One region of the Sphingosinicella sp. genome, then DNA from elsewhere that is predicted to be linked to it. Evidence: predicted binding sites of a transcription regulator. Region 1 holds the regulator's gene; each other region holds the start of a gene.
What was found. The regulator LexA, encoded in region 1, represses DNA repair genes until DNA is damaged. The targets are predictions, from matches to a motif close to GTTCCNCNCTTGTTCT.

Region 1 (7,126 bases):
CACGGATTCCGGGCCGCGTGATCGAAGTGCTGATCCTCTATGCGCTCATGTCGGCGGGCATTGTCGGTTATGTCCTCGGCGGCTCCGGGAGGCGCCACCGCGTCGTCACCACGATCCTGTTCGCACTCCTCACGTTCGCCCTACTGTTGATCCTCGATCTTGACAGGCCGTGGAGCGGCGGCATCACCATTTCTCAGCAACCGATGCTGGACGCCCGCGCCGCGATGCGGTGAGGGCTCAAACAAAAACGGGCGCCCGAAGGCGCCCGTTCGTTTGCGTCGTGGAACCCACCGCTCAGCGGTTGATGATCTCCACATAATCGCGCTGCGTAGCGCCCGTGTAGAGCTGGCGCGGGCGGCCGATCTTCTGCGCGGGGTCTTCGATCATCTCGTTCCACTGTGCGACCCAGCCGACGGTGCGGGCGAGCGCGAACAGCACGGTGAACATCGAGGTCGGGAAGCCGATCGCCGAGAGGATGACGCCCGAGTAGAAATCGACGTTCGGGTAGAGCTTCTTCTCGATGAAATACTCGTCGTTGAGCGCGATGTGCTCCAGCTCGCGGGCGACGTCGAACACCGGATCGGTAACGCCCAGCTTCGCAAGTACCTCGTTCGCGGTCTTCTGCATCACCGTCGCGCGCGGATCGTAGTTCTTGTAGACGCGGTGGCCGAAGCCCATCAGGCGGAAGGGGTCGTCCTTATCCTTGGCGCGCTTGATGTATTCCGGAATCTTGTCGGGCGTGCCGATTTCGCGGAGCATTTCGAGCGCGGCTTCGTTGGCGCCGCCGTGCGCCGGGCCCCACAGGCAGGCGATGCCCGCCGCGATGCACGCGAACGGATTGGCGCCGGAGGAGCCAGCGAGACGCACCGTGGAGGTCGAGGCGTTCTGCTCATGGTCAGCATGGAGGATGAAGATCTTGTCCATCGCCTTCTCGATCACCGGATCGACCTCATAGGCTTCCGCCGGCACGCCGAAGGTCATGCGCAGGAAGTTGCCCGTGTAGGAGAGGCTGTTGTCCGGGTAGAGGAACGGCTGTCCCACTGAATATTTGTACGCCATCGCCGCGATCGTCGGCATCTTGGCGATCAGGCGGTGGCTCGCGATGCGGCGCTGCACCGGATCGTCGATGTCGGTCGAGTCGTGGTAGAATGCCGAAAGCGCGCCGACGACGCCGCACATGATCGCCATCGGGTGCGCATCGCGCCGGAAGCCGCGATAGAACATCGCGAGCTGTTCGTGGATCATCGTGTGGCGCGTGATCGTGCGCACGAACTCGTCATACTCGTTCGGGTTCGGCAGCTCGCCGCGCATCAGCAGGTAAGCGACCTCCATGAAGCTCGATTTTTCGGCGAGCTGGTCGATCGGATAGCCGCGGTGCAGCAGCACGCCTTCGTCGCCGTCGATGTAGGTGATCTTCGATTCGCACGAGGCGGTGGAGGTAAAGCCGGGATCATAAGTGAAGGCGCCGGTGTTGCCGTAGAGCTTGCGAATGTCGACGACATCCGGCCCGACCGAGCCCGAAAGCACCGGGTAGTCGCTGGCCTTGCCGCCCAGATCCAGCTTCGCAGTCGTGTTGCTCATGGCTCGCTCACCCTTCCGTTTTCGTTGGCGGTCTAGGCCGTCTTCCCAACCTGATCGTCTATCCTGCCGAGGCTTTCCTCACGCCCGAGCACGCCCAGAACCTCGAATATACCCGGCGACGTTGTGGTTCCCGTTAACGCCGCGCGCAGGGGCTGTGCCAGCTTGCCGAGCCCGATCTCCTCGCGCTCAGCATAGTGCCGCACGGCCTCCTCGATGGCTGCGGTCGTCCATTCGCCGACACCGGCGATAACCTCCCGCAGTGCAGCAAGGCGCCCTCTGCCGGCGCTGTCTAGCAACCCTTCGGCCTTTTCGTCGAGTGTTATTGGGCGCTGCCGAAACAGAAATGCGCTGGAGGCGGCCAACTCGTTCAAATCTTTCGCTCTTGGCTTCAGATGCGGCATTGTGCGGAGCAGCAAGTCTCGCTCTTCCGCCGACAGGTCACGGGCCAGCGTGGCCGCGATCCGGCCTTCGATCAGCCCCGCCAGGCGGCCATCGTCGGCGATGCGCAGGTAGTGCCCGTTGACGTTCTCGAGCTTCTTGAAGTCGAGTCGCGCCGGATTGCGCCCGATGCCTTCAAGCGTGAACACCGCGGCGGCTTCCTCGCGCGTGAAGAATTCCTGGTCGCCGTGGCCCCAGCCGAGCCGGAGCAGGTAGTTTTCCAATGCCTCGGGCAGGAAACCCATGTCGCGGTATGCGTCGACGCCGAGCGCGCCGTGCCGCTTCGAAAGCTTGGCACCGTCCGCGCCATGGATCAGCGGCACATGCGCATAGCTCGGCTCCGCCCAGCCGAGCGCGCGGATCAGCGCCAGCTGGCGGAAGGCGTTGTTGAGGTGGTCATCGCCCCGGATCACGTGCGTTATGCCCATGTCATGGTCGTCGACCACAACGGCGAGCATGTAGGTCGGCGTCCCGTCCGAACGCAGCAGCACGAAATCGTCGAGTTCGGCATTCTTCACCGTCACCGCGCCCTGCACGGCGTCTTGAATCGTGACTTCGCCCTCCTGCGGCGCCTTCAGGCGGATCACATAGGGCGCGCCTGCGGGTGCCTCGGCGGGATCGCGGTCGCGCCAGCGCCCGTCGTAGCGCATCGGGCGCTTTTCGGCGCGCGCGGTCTCGCGCATCTGCTCCAGCTCTTCGGGCGTCGCGAAGCACTTGTAGGCGCCGCCCGTCTCCAGCAGGCTCCGTGCCACCTCTGCGTGCCGCGCCTCGCGTTCGGACTGGTAGACGATCTCGCCGTCCCAATCGAGGTTCAGCCACGAAAGCCCGTCGATGATCGCGTCGATGGCTTCCTTTGTGGAGCGCGCCTTGTCGGTATCCTCGATGCGCAGCTTGAACGTCCCGCCGGTCGCCTTCGCGTACAGCAGGTTGAACAGCGCGGTGCGCGCGCCGCCGATGTGGAGGAAGCCGGTCGGGCTCGGTGCGAAGCGGGTAACGACCGGGGTTTTGGCGCTTGCGCCCATGGAAATCCTGTCCGAAACTGAAAGAAGTCGGGGGGCTCTAACATAACGCTGCCAGCCGTTCAAACCGGGCCGCTCGAGGCCGGAGCGCTGCCCCTTGCGCATCGCACCCGCCTGCACGAAACCGCCGAAATCTGGCTTGCGGAGGAGCGTCACCAGCTCGTGCTGTTCGTGCCCGTCGCGCTCGGGCTCGGTATCGCGGCATGGTTCGCGCTGCCGACACCGCGTGAATGGATCGCGGCGATGCTGCTCGGCGGCGCGCTCGCGGCAGTCGGCCTGCTGGCAAACGGGCTTCCGCGCATCGCGCTTGCCGCAGTCGGCCTGCTTTTTGCGCTGGGAGTCGGCGCGGCATGGCTGCGTGCCGAGCAGGTACGCGCGCCGGTGATCGAGCGGTCATGGCGCGCACTCACGATCGAGGCGACAGTCGATGCCGTCGAACCGCGCCCAGCCGAGGGCCGCACGCGCCTGCGCCTTTCGGATATCACCGGCCTGCCGCCGGGCCTCACCGCGCGTGTCGGTATCCGAGGCAATGCACCGGAGGGCGTCGTACCCGGCACGCGCGTCGCTCTGCGCGCATCGCTGTCGCCGCCGCCGGGGCCGAATATTCCCGGCGGCTACCATTTCGCGCGCCGCGCGTGGTTCGACGGCATCGGCGCCGTCGGCTACGCACTCTCGGATGTCACGGTCGTTGCGCCTGCACCGGCGCGTCCCGGCTTCATCCGACGCTTCGAGGCGTTCCGAAGCGCGCTCACGAAGCGCCTGCAGGACGGCGTCAGCGGCAGGGAAGGTGGGCTCGCCGCCGCGCTCGTCACTGGCGACCGCGGCGGTATCCCCGATGACGTCACCGAGGCGATGCGCGACAGCGGCCTCGCGCACCTCATCTCGATCTCGGGCCTGCACATCGCGGTCGTGGTGGGCGGCGTGCTGTGGGGCACGCGCCGCCTGCTCGCGCAGAGCGAACGCCTCGCGCTCGGCACCGATATCAAGCTGATCGCCGCGCTCGCCGCCGCCGCCGCGGGCATCGGCTACACGCTGATCGCGGGCGCGGAGGTGCCGACGGTGCGCTCCTGCATTGCCGTGCTCATCGTGCTCGTCGGGCTCGCGCTGGGGCGGGAGGCGATCTCGCTGCGCCTTGTCGCTGCGGGCGCCTTCTTCATCCTGCTCGTACGCCCCGATTTCCTGCTCGGGCCCAGCTTCCAGCTCAGCTTTGCCGCCGTCACCGCGATCGTCGCGCTTTATGAATCGCCGCTCGCGCGCCGCTTCAATGCGGGAAAGGAGGCAGGCCGCGCAGAACGCCTGTGGCACGGTGTTCTCGCGCTCCTCGCCACCGGCATCGCTGCCGAGTTCGCGCTCGCCCCAATCGCCTTCTTCCATTTCAACCAAATGGGGCTCTACGGCGTCGCCGCGAACCTCGCCGCGATTCCCTACACCAGCTTCGTGATCCTGCCGCTGCTCGGCCTGTCGGTGTTTCTCGGCGCGATCGGGCTCGCCGCGCCGGTCGATTGGCTGCTCGGCCATGCGCTCCACATCCTCATCCACATCGCGGAGATCACTGCGGCGACGCCCGGCGCTGTCTCGCGGCTCCCGGCCGCGCCGGACTGGGCATTCGCCATACTGATGCTCGCCGGCGTCTGGTTCTGCCTCTGGCAGACGCGTCGCCGGTGGCTCGCGCTGTTACCGCTCGCAATCGGCACCGTGGGTATGGCGACGGCGCAGCCGCCCGACCTCATCGTCGATGGGGAGGGCAAGCACCTCGCCGTGGTGCGGGACGGCAAAGTCGCGCTCCTCCGCACACGCGCCGGAGATTACGTGCGCTCGATGTGGGCGGACGCGGCGGGAGAAGCCGCGAGCAGCAATCTCGAAACACTGCCGGACGCGCGCTGCACGCCTGACGCCTGCACTGCCCGTGTCACGGCGGGCGGCCGTGCATGGACGCTGCTCGCTACGCGTTCCGGCCTTCTCATCGATCGTGCTGCATTCGAACCCGCCTGCGCCGCCGCCGACATCGTCGTCAGCGACCGCCGCCTGCCATATTGGTGCGCTCCGCGCTGGCTGAAGCTCGACCGTGCAAAGCTCGCAGAAACCGGTGCGCTGTCGATCTGGCTCGATGGGCCGCGCATCCGCAGTGTCGCCGCGGAGGACGGCTCGCATCCCTGGGCAAGCCGTCTTCCGTCTGACGTCAAATAATCCTTAGTTATACCTGCGCAGCAGCCCTACGAGCTTGCCCTGGACGCGCACCCGGTTCGGTGCATAGCGCTGCGCGGTGTAGGCGCTGTTCGCGGGGTCGAGGCGGATTTCGCCCTTGTCGCGGCGGAGATACTTGAGCGTTGCCTCGTCTTCATCGACCAGCGCCACGACGATCTCGCCGTCACGTGCCGTGTCGCATTTCTGGACGAGGGCATAATCGCCGTCGAGGATGCCCGCCTCGATCATGGAGTCGCCGGAAACCTCCAGCGCGAAATGATCGCCCGCACCGCCGAGGAGCGCGGCGGGCACGGAAAGCGTACGATCGCTTTGCAGCGCTTCGATCGGCATACCCGCGGCGATCTTGCCGTGCAGTGGAAGCTCGATGACGTCATCGTTCGCCGCCGCGATGATCGGCGTCTGCCGGGCAGGGGCCTTCGCCGTCGTGCCGGTTTCGGGGAGGCGCAGCACTTCGAGCGCGCGTGCGCGGTTCGCCAAGCGTCGGATGAACTGCCGCTCCTCGAGCGCGTTCACCAGCCGGTGCACGCCGGACTTCGATTTGAGGTCGAGCGCTTCCTTCATTTCCTCGAATGAGGGTGAGACGCCGCCGGCCTGCAGCCGATCGTTGATGAACATCAGCAGTTCGTGTTGCTTGCGTGTCAGCATGTCCGGTCCGCCCTTCCGTGTTTCGCGACTCGTTCCACAAGATGTTCCACTTTTCGTGAACGAATAGAGAACATTTAGGGGGTGACGAAAATCCTGTCAAGCGCGAGCACGGGAACATCAGCCCCCGCTGCCGCTGCGGGAGCGCCCACGGGGCGGATGATGAGCGCGTTCGCACCGGCGAGCACGCCCAGCATGGAGGAATCCTGTGCATCGAACGCGCGCACGCCGTCCGCCGTCAGCCGCGCGCGCAGGTGATCGCGGCGGTTGCCGTTCGCGGGCAGGGGGGCGAGCAGCCGCGCCGTGATCGTCGGGTCGGTGTTCGTGCGTCTCGCCATGCGCGCGAGCATCGGCAGCGCGAACAGCACGGCGCAGACGAAGGCGGAGACCGGGTTTCCCGGCAGCCCGAGCACGCGCGCGCGCCCAAGCGACCCGGCGATCAGCGGCTTGCCCGGCTTGATCGCGACTTTCCAGAAATCGAGCGCCGCACCAGCGTCTTGTAGCGCCGCCTGCACCAGATCGTGGTCGCCGACCGAGGCGCCGCCGATGGTGACGACGAGGTCGGCATCGCTTGCGGCCTTCAGCCCCTTGCCGATGGCGTCAAGATTGTCGGGGAAGATGCCGAGGTCGCAGGCTTCTGCGCCCGCCGCGCGAAACAGCGCCGCCAGCATCACGCCGTTCGAGCTGACGATCTGGTCCGCCTGCGGCACCTCGCCCGGCGGCACCAACTCGTCTCCCGTCGCGATGATCGCGACGCGCGGGCGCCGTATCGCAAGGCTGCCGTGCCCCGATGCGGCGGCAAGGCCGAGATGCTGCGGGCTAAGCCGCGTTCCCGCTACGATCAGCCGTTCGCCAGTACTGAAATCCTTGCCCGCCTTGCGGATGTGCGCGCCCGTGTGTGGCGGGCCGTCGCCCGTCAGCGTCAGCAGGTCACCTTCACGGCGCACCTCTTCCTGAACGATCACCGTGTCGGCGCCTTCGGGCAAGGGCGCGCCCGTGAAGATGCGGGCCGCTTCGCCCGCGCCAACCTTTCCAGCAAAGCCGCGGCCTGCCGCGCTTTCACCGACGACGCGCCAAGGCCCCGGCATATCGGCCCAGCGGACCGCGTAGCCGTCCATCGCGGAGGCCGGGAAGGGCGGCTGCGTCAGCCTTGCGGCGAGGTCTGCGGCAAGCGTCAGGCCGGCAGCCTCGGCGAGCGAAACGTCCATCGGGGAGACAGGCGCCGAGGCTGCCAGCAGCCG
Region 2 (7,126 bases), 3.3 Mb from region 1:
GCGAGGCAACACCACGATCGTATTCGGCAGTCGAAAGGCTCGCGACGTCCGATCGGCCAAAGTGCTCGGCAATGATGGTATCTGCAACCATCGGGCCTCCGCGAGACTTCAATCTCTTATTTTACGCTCCGAGTATATGAACAGCAAGTTAAAGCAGGCCGAGCGTCTTGAAGCTTTTTATTCCGCTCTCGCTGACGACAACATGATCGTGAAGTTGAAGTCCAAGCACGCGCGCCGCATCGCGAACGTGGTTGGTGAGCTGGATATCGTCGCGACTGGGGGTCGGATCGCCGGAGGGGTGGTTGTGGATGAGAATGAGTGCGGTCGCGCCGACGTCGAGTGCGCGGTGTATCACCTCGCGAACGTAAACAGGCGCCTGGTTGACCGTACCGACGCCCATCTCCTCGTCCGTAATGAGCGCGTTCCGGGAATTCAGGAACAGCACCCGGAAATGCTCGCGCCGGCTGTGCCCGAGGCTCACATGGAGATAGTCATTCAGCGCCTGCCATCCCGTGATCACGTTGCCGTGCGTCAGCTCCCGGAAAAGCGCGCGTTCGAGGCTCTGCGCGACGGTTGCAAGGATATCGAGTCCCTTGGGCGGAACCCCGAGCTTGATGAGCATCGAAGGCGCGCTCGTCAGCACGCGCGGATAGCTGCCGCGTTCCGCGATCAGCGTTTCGGCGAGCCGGGTCGCCCTGGCGTCCGGCAGGACGAAGCCGAGCAAATGCGCGAGCAGCGCCCGGTCCGCGTCCGGGGCGCGGTCGCGGGGACATGCACAGGGTACGTCCCTGACATCCGATAAACTTCTCACGGCACGTCTCCCAGAATATCCAGGACGCGGCCGCGCAATTGTCGCCCCTCAATACGACTGGATGGGTCCAGTTCGTCCCCGGACCCTTTCCGGCCCGGTTTCGTCAATGCGCGGTTTCTTCAGTTCCCCGACTGTCAAACCGATGAGAATTATATTTTGTAACGAAAACCCCTGGAACGCTCGCTTCCCAACGCGGTCCAGGTCCTGATCACCAGCATGTTGCGCTCCTCCATAACTTTTCTTGATTTAGCGTTCAGGAGAAGGCGAGATCATAACTCAACCGTATCGATTCGCCAGACGTGAATATAGGTGTGCCGACGATATGCGGCTTTCGATCGGAAAATCTTGATTGTACCGCCGCCGCGATGTCTCTTTGCTTGCTTTGACAGCGGATGTTCTGCGCGATCCTGGCCTTTCATTCAGCACGGGATCATGTCTTCCACGGAGAGCCTGTCGAATCCGACGCGCCATGCGGCGATCCGCACCCGCCGCCCCACGAGCGCGTCTGCGCGGCGCGGCGCGTCGAGCTGCCAGGTTCCGCCGTCATCGCGCCTGAGCACGAGTCCGGTTTCGCTGCGCAGGAGCAGGCCGGTTTCGGTGACGCGTCTTGCCATCAGCGCGCGCAGCGCCGGTAGGCGCCTTTTGAAAAATGCGTCCATTCGTGCGCTGCGCCGAGCGCGATCAGGCGGCAGCCGAGATCGCTCTTGTCGGGGAGCCAGCACTGGGCGGCGGTGCGGTTGCCGCCCGCGCCGCCGTGGGAGCGGCAGGCGATGGGGCTGGCCTCCACAAGGCGGAGATGGCCGGTCGACGTGGCCCCGCTCGCGGCGGGCTGGAGGAGCTTGATCAGGACGTCCCTCGCCGCGATGGGCGGCATGTCCGGGCACGGGTGATCGGCGCGGCAGGTGCCGTCCATTTCGCGCGCGGCGATCCCGTGGAGCCGAATGCGCGGGCCCTCGGCGCACCAGATCGGGCCGTCGGCGTCCCAGACCTGCACCGGCGTGCACGCGAAGATCTCGGCCTCCGGCACGACGAACACGGCAGCAGCAAGGATCGTGAACAGCATTCAGGCGCGTTTTCTCATGGTCACAGACGACAAAGTCTGTCGCATGAGGCAGGGCCTGTTGTCACGGCGCCGCGTGTCAGGATGGATGTCGAGAGACTTTCCCCCGCCGCTGCGCCGCGCGCGCCGCCCGGCGTTCACGCGAAGGGCAGGCAAGCACAAAGGCGGGGGCGGCGGCATATGGCTGCCGCCCCCGGTTTGCGCGCGTGTCAGAAGCGGAACAGGACGCCGACGACACCCTGATTGTTGATGACGTCGTCCTCGAAGTTCACGTGATTGAACTCGGCGCGGAGCGAGGCCTTGTCGCTGATCGCGGTCTCGACGCCGCCGCCGAAGCGGACGCCGTCGCCCCACGCGCTGACGCCGCCGCCGCTGATCTTGTTGCGCTGATAACCGATGCGGCCATAGAGGCCCGTCGCGTCATTGATCTTGAAGCCAGCGCGGGCGCTTGCGCCCCAGCCCCATTTGGCTTCAAGCCCGCCAGCATCGGCGGTGTTGAGGTCGATATTGCCTTCAACGCCGACGAACGCGCCGCCGAGCGGCATGTCATAGCCGACGAAGCCGGTGAGGCCGGCGCCGCTTGCACCCAAGCCCTCGAGGCTGCCGGAACCGTTCACGTTGTCGAGGGTCGCACCGAGACCGGCATAAGCGCCATTGAACACGTCGGCAGACGCAGGCGACACGACAGCGAGCGCCGCGAGCGACGCCAGAACGAATGTCTTCATTTTTATGCTTACCTTTATTTGAATGAGCGAACAGCGCCGCTGCGCGAGACCTTGTTTTTTTATCCAGCGGCGGCGCGGAAATAGGCACGGGTTTGCGGTGCGGCAAGGCGACAAAGGTCTTGATCTCAATCGGTAAACTTCGATGTTGCCGAATTGTGACACGCCCGACGCCCGTATTCCGGTTGAACAAGCGTGTAAGTAATGTGCCGGAAACCTCGCGGAAAGGTAGGGCGGTGCGAAGTCAAGTCCTAACGTGTGGTTATATTGTACAAATGTATCATCTCGCAAATCGGCTCATCGTCAAAGCCGTCAAGAAAAAACTGTGCCGACTGCTAAAAAAATACTTGCCTGTCATTCAGGGAAAATTGCGAAGGGCATACTTGAATCGCGCGGCGACAGCCTCGGGAATCGATTCAGAAAAGGGGCAGTGGGGTGTCCGGATCGGCCGCCGTGAAATTCGAAATCGTCACACCCACGAGCCTTATCCCCTTGCGTGTCGGCAGCACGCTCCGAATGAGCGCAAGGCTGAGTTCGTGAAGCCGTTCCCGGCTGGTCACGGGAGCCGAATCGCTGCGGCTGCGCGTGACCTGCGTGAAATCCTGGTATTTCACCTTGACGGTCACGGTGCGTCCGAACGCCTGCGTTTTTTCGCACCACGCCCAGACGTCGTCGGCCTGCCCGAGCACACCGGTTTCGATGTCCGCGTTTTCGGTGAGATCGCGGTTGAACGTTGTTTCGCTGCCTGCCGATTTGCGCACCCGATCGGGATCGACGGGCCGGTTGTCCTCGCCGCGTGCGATCGCATGATACCATTCCGCGGAACTTCCGAAATGCTGCCGGAGGAACGCGAGGGACTTTTCGCGAAGATCGCGCCCGCTCTCGATGCCGAGCCGCTTCATTTTCGCGGCCGTGACCGGACCCACGCCGTGAAAGCGCGCGACGGGGAGTGTCTCGACCCACGCTGCGCCCATGTCGGGCGTGACGGCGAACTGGCCGTTCGGCTTGCGCTGATCGGAGGCGAGCTTGGCGAGAAACTTGTTGTAGGAGACGCCCGCCGACGCGGTGAGCCCGGTTTCAGCAAGAATGCGCGCGCGGATGTCCTTCGCGGTGTCCCACGCGGTCGGGAGACCGCGGCGGTTGGCGGTTACGTCGAGATAGGCCTCGTCGAGCGAGAGCGGCTGGATGAGATCGGTGTAGTCGGCGAAGATCGCGTGAATCTGCTTCGAAACGGCGCGGTAAACATCGAAGCGCGGCGGCACGAAGATAAGTTCGGGGCATCGTCGGAGCGCCGATACCGACGGCATTGCCGAACGCACACCAAACACGCGTGCCTCGTAGCTTGCCGCTGCGACGACGCCGCGCGCGGCGCCGTGGCCCACGGCAACGGGCTTGCCACGAAGCGATGGATCGTCGCGCTGCTCGACCGACGCAAAGAAGGCGTCCATATCGATATGGATGATCTTGCGAACCGGGCTCATGCAGGTGTGTTCTAGAGCGTGATGATCTTAGGCTGAAGCCTATCCATTGTTTCTGACGTCGTTGGCGTATTCGCTGGGAGAGACGGCATCGCGCAGGGTTCGGATGCGTTTCCAGTTGGGTTCGACGGATTGTTCGTTCGCCATTCGCAGGCGAGTCTTGAGCTTGGCGAAGACCTGCTCGATCGGGTTGAGGTTGGGTCTGTAGGGCGGGAGGGAAGTGTACGCTCGCGATGGGTGCAGAGATTGGGAGCGCGAAAGCTGAAGCTGTAATTCTGGATTACGAAAGGCAGAGATCAAACAGATTGGTTTGATCCCTGAAGGACCGCCCTGTTGGCTTTAGCTGAACGCCGCGACCAGCGCGTCGACATCGGACATGGGCAGGTACATGCGTAGGTCGTTCGACGGAAGTGGGACGAAGCCATAAGAGGCATAGAGCGTCTTGCGTTGCTCGACGCGCGCGGGGTTGCCGCAGTCGAGCACGTCCAGCAACACCACGCGAATCCCGATTTCGGCGGCCGCGCCGGCGATACGGCGGAGGCAGTCGACGAGCAGGTCGCCGCCAAAGCCCCGGCCCTGATATTTGCTGTCGACGCCGATCATCGAGATATAGGCGGCAGGGATGATGCCGTGGCCGGGCCGGTCCCGTTTGAACGGGTCGGGTAGTTCGGCATAGTGAACCGCGTGGGCGTTGGTCGCGTAAAATCCGATCAGGCCGCCGTCCGGTGTGGTCAGCACATAAACGCGTGTATTACCGGCTTTCGCGAGCTTGTTCGCGGTCCTTCTGAAATAATTGTCGACCTGCTCGATGCCGCATGAAAAAGCCGCGCGATCATGCTTTGATGGATCGAGCGGCTCTATGATGCATTTTGCATCCGCATTTTCGCCGCTCACCGGCTTTCGATCGTCTCGCGGTGACGCGCGAATGCAGCGCGCAGCCTGTCGGACGGCGCCGCCGGACGGTCGAGCGCGGCAAGGAAAGCTGCATGATCGACGGGCTGGAGTGTCGTGTGCTCGTGCGCGGAAATCGTTTCCATGGCAGCCTTGTAGGCCGCGTTCATCGTGAAGACGGAATCGTCCACGCCCGCGAGCGCCGCGGCTTTCTGGATGGTTTCCTTGATGCGCGGCTTGGTCCGAAACGACATGCGTTCCGTACTCCGCTCATCGATCGCGTCGGTGATGCCGTGGCTCAGCATGGCCGTCTCCTTTCATGCATCATGTACGCCTCTACGGCGTACATTTCAAGATATGTGCGCCGTAGAGGCGTACATGCAGTGGCGGCATGATGTCCTGCCTCTCATCGCGAGAAGGACGGCTTGAAAGCGCCGGGAGCCCGCTGCGCGATTTTCCGGATTGAAAATCCTGCTCCACCGCCGTGTTGGCGCATCCCTTTTTGACAGGCCCGGCGCATATGTTTGCGCGCGAGGTTCTAGATCGGCAGCCGCAGCTGGTTGCGGTCCACCTCCAGCGCGCCGTCGAGCCGCCGAACAACGCTCTCCGCGAGCGCACGTGCGGCGGCGAGCCGAGCGGTTTCGCTATGCATTGCAAGCCCGATGCGGGCGCCGAGTGGGGCGGTCAGGAGCAGGGTTGCAAGTTCGGAAGGATCGATTCGAGACATGGCTGGAAGAGAACATAGATAGAACATTCTTGCAACGGTGTCTTCCGGTCGGGTGCTTGGTGCCGTAGGGGGGGCAGCAAGACCCGCCGACGTTTTTCCAGGGATAAACCGTGTTTGCTGCTGCGCTCATCCTGTCGTGCCTCGCGCCTCCAGTCCACGACGGGGACAGTCTGCGTTGCCAGGGCGAACGGGTGCGGCTGGTCGGCATCGATGCGCCCGAAATGGCGGAGAGCCCCCGCTGCAAGGATGCGCGGCGGTTTCGGTCGGACTGCGATCCGGGACGTGCGGCGGCATCGCGGGATTTTCTGCGGGCGCTGACGCGGGGCGAAGTGCGTTGCACGGTGACGGGTCGTGACGCCTACGGCCGTGCGCTCGCCCGGTGCGTGTCGGACGGTGTGGACCTCAATCGTGCCATGCTGCGGGCGGGGATGGCGCGCCGCTACCGGTGAGGTGAGCGCGGCAACGTCCGGTTTACCGCTTTGCCGGTACGGTTCGGGCATGGGCTCCCGGAAACCGTCCCGCACGAACGTTGTCGCCTTCGGCGCCCGCGCCCGCACGCGCAGGCAGGTTCGGCAGCGTCATGGGATCGTCCGGATTCTCGGGATCGGCGGGCTTGCCGGGGTGGCGCTCGGCGCTGCCGTGGGGCTTCAGGAAAGCGGCGACCTCGGGAACGCGGCCAGGTTCGTCGGGGCGGTTTCGAAAGAGGTCGCGGTTTCGCAGGGGATCGCGCGGGCCAGCGCGCCGCCGCCCGGCGCTTATTATCGTTACTGCGCCGATGCCCGCGCTGCCGGGGTCGCGCCGCTTTACGCTGGCGAGCCGGGCTATCGCCCAGCGCTCGACCGCGACGGCGACGGTGTCGCGTGCGAGCCCTACCGGGGGCGCTGAGGGCGGGCGCCATCCTTGCGTTTCAAGTTTTTCCGTACGGCACGCGCGTTTACGGCAGCAGAAATGCGGGCGCGGGGGAGGCGCCCGCGCCCGCATGCGTCTCAGGCGGCGAGCCTCGCTGTTTCCGCGTCCGGCGCGTCCACCGCGACGGGGCCGGGCGCGGCGTCGCCATAATGCGACGCCGGGAACCGCATCCAGCGCGGCACCCAGCGGGTCACGCGGGGGCGTCCGTTGCTGCCGCTGAGATGGTCGCCGAGGATCGAGCGCAGCACCTTGCCCGCCGCGCCGTGGTTGGCGTCGGCGACGGCCTTGCCCGCCACCTCGGCAACGAGCGCGGAGAGGGTTCCCTTGTCGCGGACGAGGCCGAGGAAGGCGTCGTCGGCCTGCCACCAGTCGGCCATGTCGATGCCGAGATGGACGCCGAGCGCGGCGATGACGGGATCGCCCGCCGCGAGCGTTTCGCCCATGACGACGGCGAGGATATCGAGAACGACACCGTCGGGAAGCTCGGCGAGACGCAGGAACAGCGCGGCAAGGTCGCGTACGCCGTAG
Region 3 (7,126 bases), 2.1 Mb from region 1:
CCCCTTGGGCAGCCCCGGACAACGAGCGGACCCTTCCATGTCGAAATCCATACGGGGCATCAGCCTCGTCGCGTTCTGCGCGGCGATGATCGCGATGGTATGGCCGAGTGCGGCCCCGGTGGCGGGCGATCACATCGTCAGCAACCTCGAACCCGCCGCGATCGTGCTCAACGTGCCGGCTGCCGCTCAACAGGGCCTTCCGTTCTCGCCGATCCCCATCGAAAACGAACTCGATATCGATCAGACCCCGCGCGCCGGCGGCATGATCGTCTCTGAGGCCGCGCCGACGCTCGATCTTGCCGCGCTCGTCGGCGATGTCGCCGATATGCACCGCAGCGAACTCGATGACGACATGCGCTGTCTTGCGAGCGCCATCTACTACGAGGCGCGGGGCGAATCGCTCGAAGGCCAGCTCGCCGTCGCGCAGGTCATCCTGAACCGTGCGGAGAACGATCGCTGGCCCGATGATATTTGCGCTGTCGTCTACCAGAGCGGGCAGTTTTCCTTCACCTTCGATGGCAAACCCGATGTTCCCGCCGTGAAGGGTGCGGCTTGGAAGCGCGCTGAAGCGATCGCGATCATTGCGGTCGGCGAAGGCTGGCAGGACGTGACCGACAAGGCGACGTTCTTCCACGCCACCTATGTGAAGCCGGGCTGGCGCCGTGTGAAGGAACAGACGCGGCGCATCGGCGGGCATATCTTCTACCGCTAGGACCGATCGACATTCAGCCCTGACGGGCTGCAAATGGCGTCTTTCTGCGCTTCCGGTGCTCACGTACTGACGTACGCTGCGCGCCGGTTCCCGAAATCCACCATTTTCGCCACGTCATCTTCTGAATGTCGATCGGTCCTAGGCCACTTTCGTTCCCGTCCTGTTCTGGCTACAGTGCGGAGAATGAACCTTGCCCCCCTTCCCGCCGAATCGCCGATGGTCGCGTGCGACGTCGTGCGCGGGGTCACGCGCATGTTCCATCATCTGGGCCTTGCCGCGCTCGCCGAGGTGCCGCTGCGCAATGGGCGTCGCGCCGACGTGTATGCGATCGACGCGAAGGGCGAGATCGTGATCTGCGAGGTGAAGGTGTCGCTCGCCGATCTGCGCGGTGACATGAAGTGGCCCGATTATCTCGATTTCTGCGACCGTTTCTTCTGGGCGGTGCCACCGCACATCCCGGCGGCGATTCTCGATGAGCCCGCGTTCCGGCCAGAGATCAGCGGCGTGATCGTCGCAGACCGCTTCGATGCGGCGATCCTGCGAAACGCCCCGGCAAGCCCGCTTCCCGCTGCAAGACGACGCACGGAAATCCTGCGCTTCGGCCGACTCGCTGCGAGCCGTTTCCAGCGAGCCGAAGATCCGTTTTTCGGGGAATTATCCTAACGCGGCGAGCGTTTCGAAAGGATGCGCTGCAGCGTCCGCCGGTGCATCTTCAGCCGCCGCGCGGTTTCCGAGACGTTGCGGTCGCACAGCTCGTAGACGCGCTGGATATGCTCCCACTTCACGCGGTCGGCGGACATCGGCTCTTCGGGCGGCGCTGGTTTTGCTTCGCCGGGCGCGAGCAGCGCGTTCAGAATTGCGTCCGGGTCGGCGGGTTTCGGCAAATAATCGACCGCACCCGCCTTCACCGCGGCGACGGCGGTGGCGAGGTTGCCGTAGCCGGTAAGCATCACGATGCGGATGCCGGGCCGGAGCGCGCGGAGTTCCCCGACGAGATCGAGGCCGTTGCCGTCGCCGAGCCGCATATCGAGCACGGCGTAAGCTGGTTTCAGTTCAGCGGCGATCCCGCGCGCCTCCGCAACACTGGATGCGGCCGCAACAGTATAGCCGCGGCGCTCGAGCGTCAGGCCAAGGCGCTGGCGAAAGGCGTTGTCGTCGTCGACGAGCAGCAGCGTGCGATCAGCAGCGGGCGGAGCGCCGGTTTCGGTTTCGGTGGTCATGCCTGTCCTTCCGTTCCTGCCGCGATATAGGCGATCGGCCAGACGATTTCGACTACCGCCCCGCCCCCTGCGGCATTTCGGAACGTCAGCGCGCCGCCGGTGCGTTCGATGAGCGTCGTGGCGATGAAGATGCCGAGCCCTGTGCCGCCCCGCGCCGAGCGTGACGGGCCAAGATAGGGCTCGCCGAGATGCGGCAGCAGCTCGGGTGGAAAGCCCGCGCCGTCGTCCGTGATTTCGAGCGTCACGGAGTCCGTGTCCGTGCGGGCGATGATGCTCACCTCACGTGCCGCGTGGCGAACGGCATTGTCGACGAGGTTCACGAGACCGTGCAGCAGCTCGGGCGTGCGCGCCACCACGGTCGAGGGCGCATCGACATGCATGCTCTTCCCGCTCGCCTCGAAGGGTTGCACCACCTCGTGGAGCAGCACGCGCAGAGGCACGTGCGGAAACGGCGCGTCCACCTCGGCGCGGCGGGCAAGGTCCGTCATTATCTCACGGCAGCGCTTGGCTTCACGGTCGAGCAGCGCCACGTCCTCGCCGAAATCGGGGTCGCCTTCGAGTGTCTCGGCGAGATCGCGCGCGACGAGGCTGATCGTGCCGAGCGGGCCGCCGAGTTCGTGCGCCGAGGCGGCGGCAAGCGCGCCGAGCGCGGACATCTTCGTCTCACGCTCCAGCACCGCCTGCGTGATGACGAGCGCCTGCTGCCAGCGCCGGGCGTCGAGCGAGACGCGGAGCACATAGATGGCGAGGAAGACGACGGTGAAGCCGAGTGCGACGAGGCTGGCGAGCACGTAGATCGGCGGCAACACCGGCGGCGGTCCCGCCCACGGCAGCGGCAGCGACCACTGCCAGAGCACGCCGAGGGTCGCCATCGCGATCAGGATCAGCGCAACCGTGGCGCGCGCGCTGAGCAGCGTCGCGGAAATCGTCACTGGTGCGACCAGCAGCACGCTGAACGGATTGGCGAGGCCGCCGGTGAGGTAGAGAAGAACGCCGAGCTGCAGGAGGTCGAACGCAAGGTGCAGCAGCGCCTCGACACCTACAAGCCGCGCCGTCGGCGCATACAGCGTCGAAAGCCCAATGTTGAGCAGCGCGGAGGCAAGGATCGCGGCACCCGCAGCCGCGAGCGGCACCTGGAAACCGAGCAGAAGATGCACGACGAGGAACGCGATCGACTGGCCGGCGATCGCCATCCAGCGGATCGTGACAAGCGTGCGGACGCGGACACCGGCGGTGCCGAGCGCCGTCGGCAGCGGCGCCTGCTGGAGAGATTGCGGCTGCGGCACGCCGCGGCCCGTCAGTTGCCCGGGTTCGGCAGCGGCAGCACGGTCGCGGGCTTTGCCTCTTCGGCCTTGGCCTTGTTGTCGTTGTCCTTGAACATGCGCACGATCGCGGCGGCACGGCGATCCCGCTCCGCATATTCGCGCGCGGACATGCCGGCGACATGGTCGGCAAGATCGGGGTTCGCCCCGGCATTCAGCAGCTCGCGCACGACCATGGCGTTCCTCTGCTGCACGGCCACGATCAGCGGGCTCTCGCCCCGGCCGTTCGCCGCGTTCACGTCGGCCTTGCGGCGCACGAGCGTCTGGATGCCGTCGATGTAGCCGAGCTGCGCGGCGACGTGGAGCGGCGTGTTGCCGTCCTTGTCGCGTACGTTCACGCTCGCGCCGTTGGCGATCAGGAAGTTCATCCACGGCACATCGCGGCGCTTCGTCACCATGTGCAGCGCCATCTCGCCAGTCTCGTTGTCGCGCATGTCGATCAGCGTCGATCCCGGCTGGTCGATCAGCGACTTCACCTTCAGGACGTCGCCCTCCTTCACGGCCTTGAAGAAATTGTAACGGTCCGAAAACTGTGCGGCGGCCGGCGCGGCGAGCGACAGCGCGGCAAACGTCATGAGAAGGGCGGCAAGATTACGCAGGCTGGACATGTGGCACGGATCCGATTTGTCCCTGAGGGCAAAGCTGGTCTATAGGCCGGACGAGCTGAATATGAAACAACCGCGTCGTCTCCCCTTTCTTCGCATCGCACTGCTGCTCGCGGCGGCCGTTGCGCTCGTGGCAGCCTTCATCTGGCTCGCTGCGCCGAAACCTGCTGCTCAGGGTGCCGAGGAGCCGCCGCTCGCCGGTGCGCCCATCGGCGGCGATTTCGCGCTCACCGATCAGAACGGCAAGCGCGTTACAAACGACAGCCTGAAGGGCAACTACCGCCTCATCTATTTCGGCTACAGCTTCTGCCCGGATGTATGCCCGGTGGACGTGCAGCGCATGGCGCAGGGCCTGAAAAGTTTCGAAGCCGCGAATCCAGCCCTTGGAGCGCGCGTGCAGCCGGTGTTCGTCACCGTCGATCCGGCGCGTGATACACCCGCTGTGCTTAAGGATTTCGTCGCGGCGTTCCATCCGCGTCTCATCGGTCTCACCGGGACCGAGGCGGAGATCGATACCGCGAAGCGTGCCTACCGGGTCTATGCCGCGAAGGGCGAGGGCACCGATCCGCAGAACTATTTGATGGATCACAGCGCGTTCATCTATCTGATGGACCCGGACGGAAAGCCCGTCATGTATTTCGAACGTGCGGATGATGCGGCGGCCATCGCCGCGGGCCTCGCGAAATGGGTGCGCTGACGACGCGCTTCTGGGAAACCAAGCGGCTTGAGGACATGTCGCGCGCGGAGTGGGAAGCCCTCTGCGACGGCTGCGGCAAATGCTGCCTGCATAAGCTGGAGGACGAGGAGTCGGGCGAACTCGTCGCCACCAACGTCGCCTGCCGCCTGCTCGATCGCCGCACCGGCCGCTGCTCGGACTATCGCAACCGCCGCGCGCACATACCGGACTGTGTGCGCCTCACCCCAGCGAAGGTGCGCAGCATCGATTGGCTCCCCTCCACCTGCGCCTACCGCCTGCTCGATCGCGGCGAGCCGCTCCCCGAATGGCATCCGCTGATCACGGGAGACCCGGAAAGCGTGAAGCGCGCCGGCGAATCGGTGAGCGGGTGGACGGTTTCGGAGGACGAGGCCGGTCCGCTCGAACACCATATGCTGGACCGCGAGCTGTGAGCCTCGCGTTCCTGCGGCGCACGCTTTCGCGCAAGCCGGTGTTGCCCGATGTGCTCGATGTCGATGGCCGCATGGTTCCGCTTCGCGTGCGCATCAGCCCGCGCGCCCGGCGCATGACGCTTCGTGCCGACGCCGCGCTCGGCTGCATCGGCCTCACCCTGCCGAACGGGGTTTCGCACCGCCGCGCCGCCGCGTTCCTCGAAACACAGAAGCCGTGGATCGCTGCGTGCACGCGCAAATGGCCGTCTCCGCGCCCGTTCGCGCCGGGGGTGTCGATCCCTTACGGCGACACCGAGATCAGGATCGAATGGCGCGCCGATCTTCCTCGCACCGCCCGGCTGGAGGGCGAGGTGCTCCAGGTCGGCGGACCAGCAGATGCCATGGCGCGGCGGGTCGAAACCTGGCTGCGGCGCGAGGCGCAGCGGCTTCTCACCGAGGATTGCGCCGCGCTTGCCGCCGAGATCGGCCTGCCGCCGCCGCCGGTCCGCCTCGGCGACACCACCGGCCGCTGGGGTAGCTGCAGCAGCCGCGGCGCGCTCGCTTTCAGCTGGCGGCTGGTGATGGCGCCGGAATACGTGCGCCGTGCGGTCGCCGCGCACGAGGTCGCACACATCGTCCATCACAATCACGGGCCGGAATTCCACGCTTTGTGCAGCCGCCTTTCGGGTGCCACCGCGCGCAAATCGACGCGCTGGCTCGCCGCACACGGCGCCGCGTTACATTGGATCGGGCGCCGCTGAAGGCTCCACGGGCGGCGCGGCCTCTTCCAGCCACGCATTGTCGAGGCTCCCCGGCCGGTGCACGCGCGGCATCGGATTGCCCTCGCCGTCCACCGGCACCTCGATGGCGCCCTGATAGTCGGGTCCGCCGCGATAATATTCATCCGGATAGCCCGCGACCGTGCCGTCCAGGCCATAGACCTCCGCATCGGGCTCGCTCAGCGTATCGTCGATCTGGATGTTGCTGTTCAGCTCGACGATCGGCATCCCCTTCGTCGCGACGCGCATGAACGCCGCGAAGGCACGCGCGGGCGCCGTACCGCCCTGCAGGCCGCCGACGCGCTTGTTGTCGTCGCGGCCCATCCAGACGCCGGCGGTGAGATCGCCGGTGAAGCCCACGAAATAGCCGTCCTTGTTGGAGCTGGTCGTGCCGGTCTTGCCCGCGAGCGGCCGCCCGATCTGCGCCTGGCGTCCGGTGCCGGTCTCGACCGCCGCCTGGAGCAGGTTGGTCATGTTCGCGGCGACCCACGGCGCGACGAGCACACGCGGGTTTTCCGCCTGGCGCTCATAGAGCTTGCGCCCACGTGCGGTCTCGATCGTGGTGACGGCATAGGGCCGCACCTCGATGCCGCCACGCGCCACGGCGGCGTAAGCGGAGGTCATGTCGATCAGGCGGACCGTGGAGGCGCCGAGCGCCGTCGCGGGCTGGCGGCTCACCGGCGTGGTGATGCCGAAGCGCCGAGCCATGTCGGCAACCGCATCGAAGCCGACACGCGCGCCGAGCTGCACCGCGACCGTGTTGATGGAAAGCGCGAACGCCTGCCGCACCGTCACCTCGCCTGCGAATCGCCCGTTCGAATTGCGCGGGCTCCAGCCGCCGATCTGCACCGGCTCATCGACGACGACATCGTCGGGCAGCACGCCGCTTTCGATCGCTGCGAGATAGACGAACAGCTTGAACGCCGAACCCGGTTGCCGCTCGGCGATCGTCGCGCGGTTGTAGAGCGATTCGACATAGTCCTTGCCGCCCACCATCGCGCGCACCGCACCGTCGTGCGACAGCGCGACGAGCGCGCCCTGCGCCTCCGCCGGCGTCTGCGTGCGGACGGCATCTTCAGCGGCTTTCTGCATCGAAGACAGCAATGTGGTGCGCACGACGAGCGGCTCCACCGTCTCGTCGGTCAGGATATCGAGCTGCGACATCACCCAGTCGGTGAAATAGCGCACGTTGTTCTGCCGGGCCTGCGGCGCGAACGTGATATCCTTGAGCTGGGCCTGCGCGGAGGCAAGATCGGGCAGCGGCTTCGTCTCGTGGATCACCGACAGCACGACCGCGGCACGTTCGCGTGCGCGCTCGGGATCGGAGGAGGGCGCATAGCGCGACGGCGCTTTCACAAGGCCCGCGATGATCGCCGCCTCG
Region 4 (7,126 bases), 2.7 Mb from region 1:
GTTCAGCCGTGCGGTAAGCGTGCTGATGCGTTCGAGGAGCTGCGGCGCGGAATCGAGGAGCTGGCCGAGCGCGCCGGGTTTCGTGGGGATCACCGGCGCCCCGTATGGCCCCGGCTCGTCGATCGGCGGCGCGCCCTTGATGGCGCCTTCCAGCTCGACGATCGAAACGCCGGTGAAGCCGACGCTGGCGATCGTGGCGACCGTGCCCTGCAGGATCGGCACACCCTCGTCGATCTCGATGCGGACGCGCACGAAGTTGGGCGTTTCCGGCATCAGCCGGATTTCCTGCACCGTGCCCACGGGCACACCCGAGTAGTTCACCGCGCTGCCGCGCGCGAGGCCGGAAACCGAACGGAAGAAGATGTCGTACTTCTGCCGGTCCGACGTGTCGACGCGCGCGATCCAAAGGATGAACAGGAACGCGGTGATGAACAGCGCGATCGCGACGGCGCCGACGAGAACGTGGTTGCTTCTCGTTTCCAAAATCAACCCCCTGCTGCGGCGCTTGCGAGCGCGGCGCGTCCGCGCGGACCCCGGAAATACTCCTGAACCCACGGATGATCGAAAGCCAGAAGTTCGTCGATCGTTCCCACCGTCAGCACGCGCTTGTCCGCCAGCACCGCGACACGGTCGCAAATCGTGTGCAGCGTGTCGAGATCGTGCGTGATGAGAAACACCGTGAGATCGAGCGCATCGCGAAGCTGGAGGATCAGCTGGTCGAAGGCCGCCGCGCCGATCGGATCGAGGCCCGCCGTGGGCTCGTCGAGGAAAAGCAGGCGCGGGTCGAGCGCGAGCGCGCGGGCAAGGCCGGCGCGTTTCTTCATGCCCCCCGAAAGCTCGCTCGGATGCTTCGGCCCCGCGTCGGGCGGCAGGCCGACCATCGCGATCTTGTAGGCCGCGATCTCGTCCATCAGCGCGTCTTCGATGTGGTAGAACTCGCGCATCGGCACTTCGATGTTCTCGGCGACGGTGAGCGTGGAGAAGAGCGCACCGTTCTGGAACAGTACGCCGAACTGACGGCGCAGCTCCAGCTCCTCAAGCTCGCCGAGACCGCTGACGCGGCGGCCGAAAATCTCCACTTCACCGGCGGTGTAGCGTTGAAGCCCGATGATCGATCGCATCAGCACGGTCTTGCCCGTGCCCGATCCGCCGACGATGCCGATGATCTCGCCGCGGCGGACTTCGAGGTCGAGGTTCTCGTGAATCACCTGGTCGCCGAAGCTGTTGCGAAGGCCGGTGACACGGATCACGGGGCCGCGGCGGTCGTCAGCCGTCATCAGTTCCACCCGATCGCCGAGAAGAACACCGCGAAAAAGGCATCGAGCACGATGACGAGGAAGATCGCCTGCACCACCGCAGCGGTGGTGCGCAGGCCCACCTCCTCGGCGTTGCCGCGCACCTGCATGCCCTGGAAGCAGCCGGTGACGGCGATGACGAGCCCGAACACCGGCGCCTTGATGAGCCCGACCCACACATCGGTGAGCGGCACCACCTCCTGAAGCCGCTGAATGAATGTCGCGGGCGGGATGCCGAGCGAAACCCACGTCAGCAACATGCCGCCGAGGATGCCGAGCATCGACCCGTAGAAGGCGAGAAGCGGCATCGCGAGCACGGCGGCGAGCAGGCGGGGGATCACCAACACCTCGATCGGCGGCATACCGATCGTGCGCATCGCATCCACCTCCTCGGCAAGCTTCATCGAGCCGATCTGCGCGGCGAACGCGCTGCCCGAGCGGCCCGCCACCATGATCGCGGTCATCAGCACGCCAAGCTCGCGGAAGGTGATGCGCCCGACGAGATTGATGACGAACACGTCGGCGCCGAACTGGCGCAGCTGCACCGCGCCCTGCTGCGCGACGACGATGCCGACAAGGAAGCTCATCAGCCCGATGATGCCGAGCGAGGCGACGCCGACCGCCTCGAACTGGTTGATGAACGCGCGCCACCGGAACGCCCGCCGCGCCGCGATCACCTTGCCGAGCGAAACGAGCGTGAGGCCGAGGAAGGCAAGGAACCCGCCGAACGTCGTCGCCGCGAAGGTGATCCAAGCGCCGAGCTTTTCCAGCGTGCGGATGAAGCCCGGCAGCGGGTCCGGCCGGATCTTGGTCGGCTGGGTATGCGAGCAGATCTGCTCGATCAGCTCTTCGGCCTTGTCGCTTGCGCCCGTCAGCCGGAAGGGGAGGCCCGCGGCCTCGCGCGCCGTGCGCGTGCGATAGAGCACCCACGCGCCCGCCGTGTCGATGCGCTCGATGTCGGCGAGATCGACGGTAAGCGGCTCGGGATCGGCTTCAAGCGCGCGCAGACGCTGCGAGATCGGGTCGATGAAGCGGATCGTCATGCGGCCGGAGAGGTGTACCGTGCGCCCTTCGTCCGTCTCGCTCTCGCTGATCCGGCCCTCCGCGGGGGCCTCCGCCTCAGCCATAGTGCGCAAGTCTCAGGCCGGGCCGGTCCCAACGCGTTTTCGCGAGCCGGCCGGTGGAGGACAGCGTCACCCACGCATCCTGCATGTCCGCGCCGCCGAAGCAGATGTTGGTGGAAAGCAGGTCGGGGAAGTCCCGCCAAGTCTGCGCGCCCGTGGCGGGATCGACGGAGGTGATGCCGGGCTGCGCGACGAGCGTCGCCACGCAGATGTTGCCGTCGGTGTCGATCGCCAGCGAATCGAGGAGGGTGTGCCCACCGAACGCCGTGACGACCCGTCCCGGCAGCGCGTCGAGCGGCGAGGGCGCGACCTCGCCGGGGCCGGTGATGTCGAAGGCAAGCACGGTCCGCTCCATGGTGAGCGCCGTATACACGGTGCGTCCATCAGGCGAGAGCCCGACGCCGTTCATGTTCGGGCCGTAGACGGCGCAGCGGATGCCGGAGCCGTCGGCCTTCGCATAGTAGAGCCCGCCGTGGTCGGTGGCGTGCTCGCGAATCTTGCCGAGGTCGGTGAACCAGAAACCGCCATCCGCGTCGAACACGATATCGTTCGGGCCGGAGAGGGCGCGGCCGTCGCACTCGGCATAGAGCCGCTCGACCTTTCCGGTCGAAAGGTCGATCCGCTCGATGCGTCCGGTCGTGTAATCGGCGGCGATGTGGCCGGGGATCAGCAGCCCGTCCTGGCGCATCCACTCGAAGCCGCCGTTGTTGCACACGTAGAGCGCGCCGTCCGGGCCGATTGCGGCACCGTTGGGTCCGCCGCCCGGCGTGGCGATCACCTCGGTGCGGCCGTCCGGCAGCACGCGCGTGATGCGGCCCGCCGCGATCTCGACGACGATGACGCTGCCGTCCTGCATCCACACCGGCCCTTCGGGAAACTCCAGGCCCTCGGCGACGATTTCGACTGTCATTCCGCTCCGTCCTCCCGCCGCATCCTGTCCGCCAAAGCGCTTTCGATGCAAGGTCTTTGCGTCCGACGGGCAATTGCGCTAGCAATGCAGTTCCCCATCTGTTCACGTTCGAAGGCGCGCCGCATGACCCCTCTCGCCCTGATTGTCAGCCTTGCGATGCTGGCCGTCGGCTGCGGCCTCGGCTGGCTGCTCTGGGCGCGCGACAAGGCGGCGCTGCGTACCGAACGCGATTCGCTGCGCGCCGAGCGGGACGGGCTCGCCGATGCGGCGGCGGGGCTTCGCACCGACAAGGCGCTTGCCGAGCAGCGCGCGGCGGCTGTGGAGGGGCTGACGGCCGAGATTGCCGAACTCAGGAAAGACAGTGTCGCGCTCGCCGAGCTGAAAAGCCGCGCTGATGAGCGCGAGCGGGCCTTTGCCGAACGCGAGGCGGACCTGCAGCAGCGCTTCGACACGCTCGCCAGCGCATCGCTTTCGAAGAGCCACGAGACGTTCGTGAAGCTCGCCGAGGAGACGCTGAAGCGACACCGCGAGGCGGCCGGAGAAGGCCTCCAGAAGAACCGTGCCGAAATGGACAAGCTCATTCAGCCGATGCGCGACACGCTGGCGAAGTACGAGCAGAAGCTCGGCCAGATCGAAGAGGCGCGGGCGACCGCCTACGGCGCCATTCACAACGCGATCGCCGAGGTGAAACAGGGGCAGGAGCGTGTTTCGGGCGAGGCGGCAAAGCTCGTCAATGCGCTGCGTAGCGCGCCCAAGGCGCGCGGGCGCTGGGGCGAACATCAGCTGCGCCGGGTGCTCGAAATGGCCGGCCTGTCGCCGCACGTCGATTTCGCCGAGGAGGTTTCGGTGGAAACGGAAGACGGGCGTCAGCGCCCCGATGCCGTGGTGCATCTGCCCGGCGAGCGTGTGCTGGTGATCGACGCCAAGTGCTCGCTCAATTCCTATCAGGACGCGCTCGACGCGCCGGACGAGGACGCGCGGCGCGCGCATCTTCTCGCGCACGCCCGCAACCTGCGCGTCCATGTCGATGCGCTGGGGAAGAAGAGCTATTCCGAGCAGTTCGGCGACACGCTCGATTTCGTCATCATGTTCGTGCCGGGCGAGAACTTCCTCGCCGCCGCGCTGGAGGCGGATCAGGAGCTGTTCGAAACGGCGTTCCAGCGTCGCGTTCTGCTCGCCTCGCCGACCAATCTCATCGCGATTGCGCGCACCGTGGCGATGGTCTGGCAGCAGGAACGGGCAAGCGCCGACGCGCGCGCCATCGCCGAGCTCGGCAAGCAGCTCTACGACCGGCTGGCGACGATGGGCGAGCATGTCGCAAAGGTTGGCCGAAACCTCGAAGCGGCGAACACGGCGTACAACAAGATGGTGGGCAGCCTCGAAAGCCAGGTGATGACCTCAGCGCATCGGCTGCGCGAACACGCCATCGCCGCGCCGTCCAAAACCGTGGAGGAACTGCCGCGCGTCACCGGCGAGCCGCGGCCGCTCACCAAGCTCGCGGCGGAGTGATCAGCGCCGCCGCTGGTTCAGCACTTCATAGAGCATCACCGCGCAGCTGACCGCGACGTTCAGCGAATCGGCCTTGCCGCGCATGGGGATCTTCACCAGCACATCGCAGGCAGCTTCGTAGTCTTCCGGCAGGCCGTGCTGCTCGTTGCCCATCAGGATGAACGTCGGCGCTTCGTAGCGGACGTCCTGATAGTCGTGGTCCGTGCGCAGGCTGGTGCCGACGAGCATACCGGGTCCCGCGCGCAGCCATTCGAAGAACGCTGCGCCGGTCGTCTGCACGATCGGCTGCGTGAACAGCGCCCCCATCGAGGCGCGCACGGCCTCGACGGACCACGGGTCGCAGCTCTGATCCAGCAGGATCAGCCCTCCCGCGCCCACCGCATCATTCGTGCGCAGGATCGTGCCGAGGTTGCCGGGGTCTTTCAGCGACTGGCACACGGTCCAGACGTCTGAGGCATTCCGGTCGAGGTCTTCCAGCCGCACCTCGGGAATGGGGAACACGCCGACGAGTGCCTGCGGATTGTCCTTGCCGGTGATCTTGTGAAGGATCTCGCGCGGCACCTCGATCGCCTCGCCGCCCGTCGCCTCGCACTCTGCGATCAGCCGCCGAAGCAGCGCGTGCTCCGCAAGGTCTTCGGCGAAAACGAGCGTTTCGGCGATGCGTCCCGCCTCCGCCGCTTCCGCGACGATCCGCATCCCCTCCGCCATGAAGCGGTTCTCGATGCGGCGGAATTTCTTCTGTTCGAGCGACCGGATGCGTTTGATCGTCTCGTTAGAGAAGCTTGTGATACGGCGGGGCATTATTCCTCGCCGAAGCGGTCCTCGACGAGGCCGACGAGCGCGGCGAGCGCGGCGTCCGCGTCGGCACCGCTCGCGATGATTTCGATCTCGTCGCCGGGGCTCGCGGCCAGCATCATCAGACCCATGATCGAGGTGCCGGTGACGCGCTGGCCATCCTTCTCCACCGTGACGGTGGCGGTGAACTCCGAGGTCAGCGTCACGAACTTGGCGCTGGCGCGCGCATGGAGGCCACGCTTGTTGCGGATGAGCACGCGCTGGCGGACGGCGACTTCGTCGCCGACCGGAACGCCGTCCGTATCGTCGCTCAGGCGACCTCTCCCAGAATCTTCGATGCGACCGAGATGTATTTGCGGCCTGCTTCCTGCGCCGCTACCACGGCTTCAGCGAGCTTCATTTCGCCGCGCACGCTGGCGAGGCGGATGAGCATCGGCAGGTTGACGCCGGCGATGACCTCCACATGGCCGCCCGAAAGCAGCGAGATCGCAAGGTTGGATGGCGTCCCCCCGAACATGTCGGTGAGGATAACGACGCCGCGCCCGGTGTCCACCGTCTTCACCGCGCCCGCGATGTCGGCGCGGCGCACCTCCATGTCGTCGTCCGCATCGATGCAGATCGAGGCGACGTTCTTCTGGGGGCCGACCACATGCTCCATGGCCGCGACGAACTCAGCCGCAAGCCGCCCGTGCGTCACCAGCACAATACCGATCATGCGGGCAGTCTCTCTCCATGATCCGGGAGCGCGAAGCCTTCGGCCTCCACGCCCTCGCTGTGCCCGCTCATGTCGCGGTGCACGATGTTCAACGTATAGCCGGCGGCCCTTATCGTCTCGGCGAGGCGTTCGGCAACAAAAACCGACCGGTGGCGGCCGCCGGTGCAGCCGATGGCGATGGTGAGATAGGCCTTGCCTTCGCGCCGGTAGCTGGGGATCAGCGACAGAACGAGGCCGGACATTCGTTCAAAAGCATCGACATAGGCTGGATCGGAAGCGACGTAGCGACCCACGGCCTCGTCTTTTCCAGTGAGCGGCCGCAGGTTCGGCTGCCAGTGCGGGTTGGCGAGGAATCGCATGTCGAACACCATGTCGGCGTCGCGCGGCAGCCCGCGCGCGAATCCGAAGGACATCACGGTCAGCGTCAGTTCGCCGCGCCGGTGGCGGGCGAATTTCTCGCGAATCGTGCGCCTGAGGTCGTGGACGCTGAAATCGGTGGTGTCGATGACGATGTCGGCCCAGCGCCGCAGCGGCGCCATCACTTCGCGTTCGCGCGCGATGCCGTCGGCGGCGGGGCGGTCGAGCGCCAGCGGATGCCGGCGGCGCGTTTCCGAAAAGCGGCGGACGAGCTCGCCGCCCGCGCAATCGATGAACAGCACGCGCGCATCAATGCCGCGCTCGCGCATCGTCTTGATGTGGGAAACGACCGATTCGGCATCAAACGCGTGCGTGCGCGCGTCGATGCCCACCGCGAGCGGCCGGTCCGAATCGCTGCCGG

Region 2: the regulator LexA is predicted to act here: its motif matches at 5,699-5,714, upstream of ACE3TJ_RS16090 (DUF6771 family protein).
Region 3: the regulator LexA is predicted to act here: its motif matches at 864-879, upstream of ACE3TJ_RS10415 (MmcB family DNA repair protein).
Region 4: the regulator LexA is predicted to act here: its motif matches at 3,419-3,434, upstream of rmuC (DNA recombination protein RmuC).

Annotation. Positions count from the first base shown of each region.
Region 1 covers NZ_JAYRYK010000001.1:110,197-117,322, forward strand. The annotation lists gene ACE3TJ_RS00580 (hypothetical protein) at 1-233, shown strand, start outside; gene ACE3TJ_RS00585 (citrate synthase) at 295-1,581, opposite strand; gene gltX (glutamate--tRNA ligase) at 1,614-3,047, opposite strand; gene ACE3TJ_RS00595 (ComEC/Rec2 family competence protein) at 3,201-5,225, shown strand; gene lexA (transcriptional repressor LexA) at 5,229-5,888, opposite strand; gene glp (gephyrin-like molybdotransferase Glp) at 5,963-7,126, opposite strand, start outside.
Region 2 covers NZ_JAYRYK010000001.1:3,400,642-3,407,767, forward strand. The annotation lists gene ACE3TJ_RS16045 (hypothetical protein) at 1-91, opposite strand, end outside; gene ACE3TJ_RS16050 (RadC family protein) at 149-811, opposite strand; gene ACE3TJ_RS16055 (DUF5818 domain-containing protein) at 1,231-1,425, opposite strand; gene ACE3TJ_RS16060 (thermonuclease family protein) at 1,425-1,874, opposite strand; gene ACE3TJ_RS16065 (outer membrane beta-barrel protein) at 2,081-2,596, opposite strand; gene dinB (DNA polymerase IV) at 3,010-4,074, opposite strand; partial or broken gene ACE3TJ_RS16075 (IS630 family transposase) at 4,114-4,287, opposite strand; gene ACE3TJ_RS16080 (GNAT family N-acetyltransferase) at 4,411-4,965, opposite strand; gene ACE3TJ_RS16085 (DUF1778 domain-containing protein) at 4,962-5,267, opposite strand; gene ACE3TJ_RS16090 (DUF6771 family protein) at 5,501-5,689, opposite strand; gene ACE3TJ_RS16095 (thermonuclease family protein) at 5,800-6,138, shown strand; gene ACE3TJ_RS16100 (excalibur calcium-binding domain-containing protein) at 6,188-6,574, shown strand; gene ACE3TJ_RS16105 (ParB/RepB/Spo0J family partition protein) at 6,676-7,126, opposite strand, start outside.
Region 3 covers NZ_JAYRYK010000001.1:2,183,618-2,190,743, reverse strand. The annotation lists gene ACE3TJ_RS10420 (cell wall hydrolase) at 38-712, shown strand; gene ACE3TJ_RS10415 (MmcB family DNA repair protein) at 896-1,375, shown strand; gene ACE3TJ_RS10410 (ActR/PrrA/RegA family redox response regulator transcription factor) at 1,372-1,932, opposite strand; gene ACE3TJ_RS10405 (ActS/PrrB/RegB family redox-sensitive histidine kinase) at 1,929-3,218, opposite strand; gene ACE3TJ_RS10400 (ankyrin repeat domain-containing protein) at 3,230-3,862, opposite strand; gene ACE3TJ_RS10395 (SCO family protein) at 3,924-4,556, shown strand; gene ACE3TJ_RS10390 (YcgN family cysteine cluster protein) at 4,544-4,987, shown strand; gene ACE3TJ_RS10385 (M48 family metallopeptidase) at 4,984-5,727, shown strand; gene ACE3TJ_RS10380 (transglycosylase domain-containing protein) at 5,704-7,126, opposite strand, start outside.
Region 4 covers NZ_JAYRYK010000001.1:2,784,284-2,791,409, forward strand. The annotation lists gene ACE3TJ_RS13055 (MlaD family protein) at 1-483, opposite strand, end outside; gene ACE3TJ_RS13060 (ABC transporter ATP-binding protein) at 486-1,277, opposite strand; gene ACE3TJ_RS13065 (ABC transporter permease) at 1,277-2,422, opposite strand; gene ACE3TJ_RS13070 (SMP-30/gluconolactonase/LRE family protein) at 2,415-3,329, opposite strand; gene rmuC (DNA recombination protein RmuC) at 3,453-4,838, shown strand; gene ACE3TJ_RS13080 (TrmH family RNA methyltransferase) at 4,839-5,639, opposite strand; gene ACE3TJ_RS13085 (HPr family phosphocarrier protein) at 5,639-5,890, opposite strand; gene ACE3TJ_RS13090 (PTS sugar transporter subunit IIA) at 5,944-6,348, opposite strand; gene rapZ (RNase adapter RapZ) at 6,345-7,126, opposite strand, start outside.